Linked DNA regions of Fodinicurvata sp. EGI_FJ10296. The protein of the gene in region 1 interacts with the protein of each later gene in a pairwise test. Links are inferred from orthologs where the notes say so. Each region holds a gene or a part of one and is shown on either strand. Other genes may lie near its edges.

Evidence for each region. Proteins that work in one complex are often made in the same cells at the same time.
Region 2: the proteins of sfsA (region 1) and ABZ728_RS07740 interact in binary tests that used the Escherichia coli proteins (3 or more experiments, as listed by UniProt). The link is inferred for Fodinicurvata sp. EGI_FJ10296 from one-to-one orthologs.

The regions. Positions count from the first base shown.
Region 1 is NZ_JBFCVL010000011.1:12,672-17,031, forward strand. What follows is about bases 1-2,980. They hold sfsA (DNA/RNA nuclease SfsA), read right to left. Parts: upstream 1,867-2,980; coding sequence 1,135-1,866; downstream 1-1,134. Other genes in these bases: radC (DNA repair protein RadC), read right to left, coding at 1-227; map (type I methionyl aminopeptidase), read right to left, coding at 224-1,042; ABZ728_RS20585 (competence/damage-inducible protein A), read left to right, coding at 1,954-2,706; ABZ728_RS20590 (hypothetical protein), read right to left, coding at 2,725-2,907. In the rest of the region: ABZ728_RS20600 (DUF3644 domain-containing protein), read right to left, coding at 3,627-4,360. UniProt on the Escherichia coli protein: Binds to DNA non-specifically. Could be a regulatory factor involved in maltose metabolism.
Region 2 is NZ_JBFCVL010000003.1:325,528-328,782, reverse strand. The notes cover bases 1-2,833. They hold ABZ728_RS07740 (glutamate-5-semialdehyde dehydrogenase), read right to left. Parts: upstream 2,164-2,833; coding sequence 838-2,163; downstream 1-837. Other genes in these bases: proB (glutamate 5-kinase), read right to left, coding at 2,172-2,833; ABZ728_RS07745 (nicotinate-nucleotide adenylyltransferase), read right to left, coding at 164-841; rsfS (ribosome silencing factor), read right to left, coding at 1-114. In the rest of the region: more of proB, read right to left, coding at 2,834-3,255. UniProt on the Escherichia coli protein: Catalyzes the NADPH-dependent reduction of L-glutamate 5-phosphate into L-glutamate 5-semialdehyde and phosphate. The product spontaneously undergoes cyclization to form 1-pyrroline-5-carboxylate.

The sequences.
Region 1 (4,360 bases):
AACCGCTTGATCAGCGCCTTGGCCAGTGGCTTGACATCGCGCCGGGGAATGGCCCCGAAGAGCAACACCTCCAGCAGTTCGTGATCGGACAGCGCATCGTCACCGCTATCCAGAAAACGCGATCTCAGCCGCTTTCTATGCCCGCTATTGGCGTGTTCGACGGCGCCAGTGGCCGCCGGGGCCTCACCGTCGCCGACGGCGGCCCCGTTGTCGTCGAGCCCGGTCACCGGCTCGACGTATCGGCTGTATAGGGAGGACGGGTGTATCCGGCGGGCGACAGCGTGAAAATCTCGCAGCCGGTATCGGTCATGCCGATCGAATGTTCGAACTGAGCCGACAGACCCTTGTCGCGGGTCACGGCCGTCCAGCCGTCCGACAGCACTTTGACGTCGGCCTTGCCCGTGTTGATCATCGGCTCGATGGTAAAGAACATGCCGGGCTTGAGCACCGCGCCCTCACCTGGTCGGCCGTAATGCAGCACGCTGGGCGGAGCGTGGAACTGCCGGCCCAGACCGTGGCCGCAGAAATCGCGCACGACCGAGAAGCGCTGCGATTCCGCCAGCGTCTGAATGGCGTGCCCGATATCGCCCAGCGTGGCGCCCGGCTTGACGACGTCGATGCCCGCCATCAGGCAATCATAGGTAACATCGCACAGGCGCCGTGCCTTGATGCTGACCTTGTCGCCGGAGATGAACATCCGGCTGGTGTCGCCATGCCAGCCATCCAGAATGACCGTGATATCGATATTCAGGATATCGCCATTGCGCAGCCGCCGATCGCCGGGGATGCCGTGGCAGACGACGTGATTGAGCGAAATGCAGGTGGCCTTGGGAAAGCCGCGATAGTCAAGCGGCGCCGGCACGGCACCGTTATCGCGAATATAGGCATGACACAGCGCATCAAGTTCCCCGGTCGTGGCGCCCGGAACGACATGCGGGGTGATGTAATCCAGCACCTCGGAGGCCAGACGGCCAGCACGGCGCATGCCCTCGAAGTCATCGGGGCCATGTATGGGTATTCCGGCCTCCGCCGTCCTGTCGATTGCCGCCTCGATCACCTGACCATCCCCGAATTCTTCCACCGAAAATCCCCGCGCAGGCCGTCAAACAGACATGCTGCCCGGCCCGCCTGCTTCTATATAACAACCGGCAGCCGCCGATCCACCGTGATACCGCCCACAGCGATCCGGCAAGCGTAACATACGATCTCCACCCCTTGTTCGGCTACCCTGGAAAGGGTGGCAGCATAGACCGGATCGATATCGGCAGCGGGGCGGAAATGGTCGCAATCCATCCGCTGAACGATAAAGCACATCACCGCCCGTCCGCCCCCGGCAACCACCGCCGCCAGTTCGCGCAGATGCCGGGTGCCGCGCGCGGTGACGCAATCGGGAAATTCAGCGGCGGTCGGATGGAGCCCGTCCTCGCGGCGGAGATGGACGTTCTTGACCTCGACATAACAGTCCGGGACCTCGCGCGCCGGGGCGTCCGCCGCCCCCGACAGAACCAGATCGACGCGGCTGTTGGTGCCGTATTTGACTTCGTGCCGAACGGTGGCATAGCCGGAAAGTTCGGAAAGGGTACCGGCCGCGATTGCTTCGGCCGCCAAACGATTCGGAAGCCCGGTATTGACGCCGACGAGTCCGGACGGCAAATCCACCAGTTCCAGCGTGTGCGGATATTTGCGCGTCGCCACCGCCGATTCGGAGATCCATACCGGCAGACCCGGCGCGGCCAGCCCCAGCATCGCCCCCGGATTGGGGCAATGGACGGTCAGATCCCGGCCATCGTCCAGCGTGACATCGGCCAGAAACCGCTTGTACCGGCGTTGCAGCCGACCGGGGATCAACGGGGCGGGAAAATTCATGCCGGCGACCCTAGAAACGCAGCGCCCGGAGTGCAAGTCCGCTTGTGCTGTCGTATGGTGCAGCGGACGAAAGCGAGGAAACACCCGATGACATCCGACACCACGGTTACCGCCTGCCTGCTGCTGATCGGCAACGAGATCCTGTCCGGCCGCACCAAGGACGCCAATCTGTCCTGGCTGGCCGAGGCACTGGGCGCGGCGGGCATCCGCCTGCGCGAGGCGCGCGTGATCCCCGACGATCCGGAGGAGATCGTCGCCGCCGTCAATCATTGCCGCGCCCGCTATGATCACGTCTTTACCACCGGCGGCATCGGCCCGACCCATGACGACATAACGGCCGGCTGCATTGCCCGCGCATTCGGCGTGCCGCTGGAACGCAATGCCGACGCCATCGGCCGGCTCGAACGGCACTACAACGACCCCAGCAAGCTGAACGAGGCCCGGCTGAAGATGGCCGAGATTCCGGTCGGGGCGAGCCTGATCGACAATCCGGTCAGCGCCGCGCCCGGTTTCACCCTGGAAAACGTCCATGTGCTGCCCGGCGTGCCGAAGATCATGCAGGCCATGGCCGAAGGGTTGATCAAGACGCTCAAGGGTGGCCGGGTCATGCTGTCCAGGACGCTCGTCTGCCGGATCATGGAAGGCACGGTCGCCGAAACGCTGGGACGGGTGCAGGCAGCCCACCCGGACGTCGAGATCGGCAGCTATCCGTATATGAGCCCGAACAACGCCGGGGTCAGCCTCGTCTTCCGCTGTGACGACGCCGCAAAGCTGGAACTGGCGGTGGCGGCGATGGAGGGGGAACTGAAGGCACTCGACACCGAATACCGGGTCGAATAGCGCGCGGATGCCCCGCCTTCAGCGCCAGCCCATATCGGCACCGAAGAACTGGTACACCGCCGCGATCGCGACGATGACCCCCAGCCAGATCGCGGCATAAAGCAGGACCGGCTTGCCACGCGACATGGCGATCATGCGCGGGAAGTTCCACGCGATCAGCGCCACCATGCTGATCAGCGCCAGAATCTGAACGGTCGTCATGTCTGAGCGGCCCCTTCTGCTGCGGCTCGCGCCACCCGTCGGCACGACGTCCCGACATCCTTAACGACCGAGAGCCCTTGCGTCCACCCGTTGCTGCCGGTAAGAAATCGGGCGTGATTGCGGGCGGACGTGGCGGAATCGGTAGACGCACCAGACTTAAAATCTGTTTCCCTTTTGGGAGTGGGGGTTCAAGTCCCCCCGTCCGCACCACTCGGTCACCGAAGGTCGCCTCTGCGGCCGAACACAGCCACATGATTTGCCTGTTTTTTGGCCCAGGATGACCTGTGCGCAGCACATGTATCATGAAATCGAGGAATGCCATGCCTCCATCACCGGGGCCTGATCAGAAAAGGACGTGGCGGTCCATGCTCCGGGTTCGCTGTGGCTTTAATCGGCCGAGCGACCAGAATCGAATTTCCACGGCGGACCGGGAACCAAGCTTCTGGCCTTTGCCTGAGCCGGACCCAAAGTCCGCCTGAACGCACGCAACATGAAGCTGTCCTCGGCGCAAAACGCCCGGATCCAGCGCAGGATATGAAGAAGTCCAGTAGCAGCCAATTTTGTGGCAGGCCCTTTTTTTCTGACGATAGCGAGCCGGCAATCATACTTAAGAAAAAATCCCGCTTATAAGTTGGGTAATCTTGTGATTGACTGAAACTTGGGCGTCACTAAAATTCGTAATAAATGTACGCACGTCATGATTCCGACAAAAATTTGCTCTATCTTGTCTCCTTTAGTGCATTATACTCTTCCTCTGATGAAATTTTCTCAACAACCAAGGAAACCCAAGCATCATTATACGTGTAATCACCATGGGCCTTGTGGAATATGCAATACCTCTTGTCTGTATTACTCTTTTCAGTCGCACCTGATTGAGGTCTAACCTTATACCTTTTCCAAGCTTGCTTGTGATTATATAGTGTGAATTTCCTTCCAGACATTTCGCGTATTTTTTCTCTCGCCTGATCCGGCTTATAAGGATAGTCATCGTCCGCAATAACCCGTTTTTCGAGAATATTATGTATCTTCTTACCTTCCTTCGATTCAGGTCTAACGAACTCAAAGTTCGCTTTATTTTTCGACGCTCCCTCTAATAAATATACAACGCGAAAACGATATTCCAAGTCGGCCTTTTCTGCCTCCGATAACCTTCCTTCCAGCTCTGCATCCAAGGCGGAAATGTGCTCCGGAATGTCATACTTCTGAAGATCATTCAACTGCGTGAAATTCATCTTTGCAAACTGTAGCGCAATTGATAAATCAGATTTAAGAGATATGCTATTTCCAAATAATTCGCATATAGATTGATCGAAATTTAAACATGCGGCCTGAAATAATGAGAAAAATTTTACATCTGATCGACCAAGAAGTTTGTGCTCAACGGCATCTCTAATTTCGTTGATATCTCTGATATTATTTCTTATGCCGTCACTCAGAGGAAAATCACTTCTTT
Region 2 (3,255 bases), on another replicon or contig:
CACAACGGTGTCTTCAGCCTTGTCGTCGTCCAGGGACGTGACGATCAAGTCTGCCAGTGCCCCCGCCTCGTCCATAAGGGAGGGGACGGGGATGTTGGGCCGCGTCGGGCTCAACGGTGTGTTCGTGGCTATGGGGCTATCTCCCGGGTTGTCGTGTGAAACATCAAACATATGTGGTCCAACTGTCGCGGCGCCGCATTGGTGCACCCCGTCTGACCGACGTCGCCGACCCCGGATGGTCCGGTCCGTGAAGCATCACCCAGGCCGGGCCTGTCATCCGGGGCAGGGTCCAGGCGCCACCCTCCGCGATCCGGTGGGCGGCGAACGCCGCTGCCGCCTTGCAATTGGCCACTCTTAGAGAATATGGACGCCTGGACACGATCGCAATGGGCAGTTGGTGAAACAATTGCCGCCAACGCGACCACTGATCCATTTGTGCCAGATTGTCTGCCCCCATCAGCCAGACGAAGCGGCATTGGGGATGGCTTTGCTTCAACCGGTGCACCGTATCGACGGTAAACCGGGTATTCAGTTGCCGCTCGACACCCGTTACCACGATGCGCGGGTGGCGCGCCGTGGTCTCGGCGCTCGCAATCCGCTCGTCGATCGGCGCCATACCCTTTTGCGCCTTGAGCGGATTCTGGGGGCTTACCAGCCACCAGACCGCATCCAGTCCCAGCCGCGCCATGGCGATCAGGCTGATGTGCCGGTGCCCCTCATGGGCCGGATTGAACGACCCTCCAAGCAGGCCGATTCTCAAGGCGCCGAAGCTGCCGCCCGTCCAGGGCGTGACCGTGGCCGGTATCGATCGGCGTGCCGAAACAGTCAGAGACCCGGTCAAGGCCGCGTCTGTCCCGTGCCGCGGACGATGTACTTGTAGCTCGTCAACTGCTCCGCCCCGACGGGGCCGCGCGCGTGGAGCTTGCCGGTCGATATGCCGATTTCCGCCCCCATGCCGAATTCGCCGCCATCGGCGAACTGGGTCGAGGCGTTGTGCAGCAGGATGGCGCTGTCGACGCCGGCGAAGAAACGCTCGGCAACGGCTGAGGATTCGGTGACGACGCTTTCGGTATGATGGGATCCATAGCGTTCAATATGGGCGATCGCCTCATCGACGCCGTCGACGATCCGGACCGACAGGATGGCGTCCAGATACTCCGTCTCCCAGTCGGTTTCGGTGGCCGGCAGCGCGCGGGCATCCAGCGCCCGCACGGCATTGTCGCCGCGAACTTCGCACCCGGCCGCGATCAGGGCGTCGAGAATCGGCTTGAGCAGCCGGTCGGCGCCGGCCCGGTCGACGAGCAATGTTTCCGCTGCCCCGCATACACCGGTCCGACGCATCTTGGCGTTCAGGACGATGTCCGCCGCCATGGCGGTGTCCGCGTCGCCGTGAACATAGACATGGCAAATGCCGTCCAGGTGCTTCAGCACCGGGATCCGGCTTTCGCGTGCCACCCGCTCGATCAGCGACTTGCCGCCACGCGGCACGATGACGTCGATGACGTCGGTCATGGTCAGCATGCGGCCGACGGCGGCGCGGTCGGTTGTCGGTACCAACTGGATGGCACCGGCGGGCAGGCCGGCCTCGGCCAGACCCTCGCTCAATGCCGCGCAGATGGCGGTCGAGGAATGGAAGCTCTCCGACCCGCCACGCAGGATCGCGGCGTTGCCGGCCTTGAGGCACAGGGCGCCGGCGTCGGCGGTGACGTTGGGTCGGCTCTCATAGATGATGCCGATCACGCCCAGCGGCACCCGCACGCGGCTGATCGCCAGGCCGTTCGGGCGCTCCCAGCTGTCGATGACCGCCCCCACGGGGTCAGGCAGATCGGCAATAGCCTCAAGCCCCGCCGCCATGGCATCGATGCGTTCGGGCGTCAGTTCAAGCCGGTCGATGAAGGCGCCCGGCGACCCGGCGGCCTTCGCCGCTTCGATGTCCCTGGTGTTGGCGTTCAGGATCGCAGGCGTGGCAGCGCGCAGAGCGCGGGCGGCGGCGCGTAGGCCGGCGTTCTTCGTTTCGGTCGGGGTCGCGGCCAGTTGGCGGGCAGCAGCCTTGGCGGCCGCGCCGAGATCAGCCATCAAGCGGTCGATATCACCGGTTTCAAGATCGGACACTGTAGACATCGTTGCTGGGTTCCTTTTTCGCCCGCGTACGCTTCTGCGAATGCTTGCGCCTACATTAGCACCAGATCGTCGCGGTGGATCATGACATCCCGGCCGCGATAGCCCAGGACCGACTCGATATCGCGGCTGTGATGGCCCGCAATCAGGGCGGCATCGGCGTTATCATAGGCCGAAAGGCCGCGCGCGATCTGCCGTCCGTCCTGCGTCGTCACCGCGACCGGGTCGCCGCGCCGGAACTCGCCCTCGACCCCGACGACGCCTGCGGGAAGCAGGCTCTTGCCGGAATTCAGCGCCTCGGCGGCGCCGTCGTCGATGATCACCCGGCCGATGGGCGCCAGACTGCCGGCGATCCAGGTCTTGCGTGCAGTTCTCGGGCCTTCGCTTGGCAGGAACCACGTGCACCGCTCGTTCTCCGCCAACCGGCGCAGGGGATGCGGGGCCTGGCCCTGGGCGATGACCATGCGGCAGCCGGATGACAGGCAGATGCGGGCGGCGGCCAGCTTGGTGATCATGCCGCCCGACGAATAGCCCGGCGGCGCGCGCCCCGCCATCGCATCGATCTCCGGCGTCAGGTCGCGCACGACAGGAATATGCTTGGCGCCGGTGTCGGTGCGTGGATCGGCGGTGTAGAGACCGTCGATATCCGACAGCAGAACCAGCGTGTCGGCCATGATCATCTGGGCGACACGCGCTGCCAGACGGTCGTTGTCACCAAAGCGGATCTCGTTGGTCGCGATGGTATCATTCTCGTTGATGACCGGGATTACGCCCAGGGTCAGCAACTGATCGATGGTCGCGCGGGCGTTCAGGTGAGCGCGCCGCGCCTCGGTGTCGGACAGGGTCAGCAGAATCTGGGCCACGGTGATGTCGTGCCGGGCCAGTGTCTCCTGATAGGCATGGGCCAGACGGATCTGGCCAGTCGCTGCGGCCGCCTGCTTTTCTTCCAGGCGCAGCGGTCGGCCGACGAGGCCGAGATGCTCGCGCCCCACCGCGATCGCCCCCGACGACACGACGACGACGTCTTGCCCCTGTCGGCGCAACGCCGCCAGATCGTCGGCCAGAGCGTCCAGCCAACCCCGCCGCAGCGCGTGCGTTTCAGGATCGATCAGCAGGGCCGACCCGATCTTGACCACG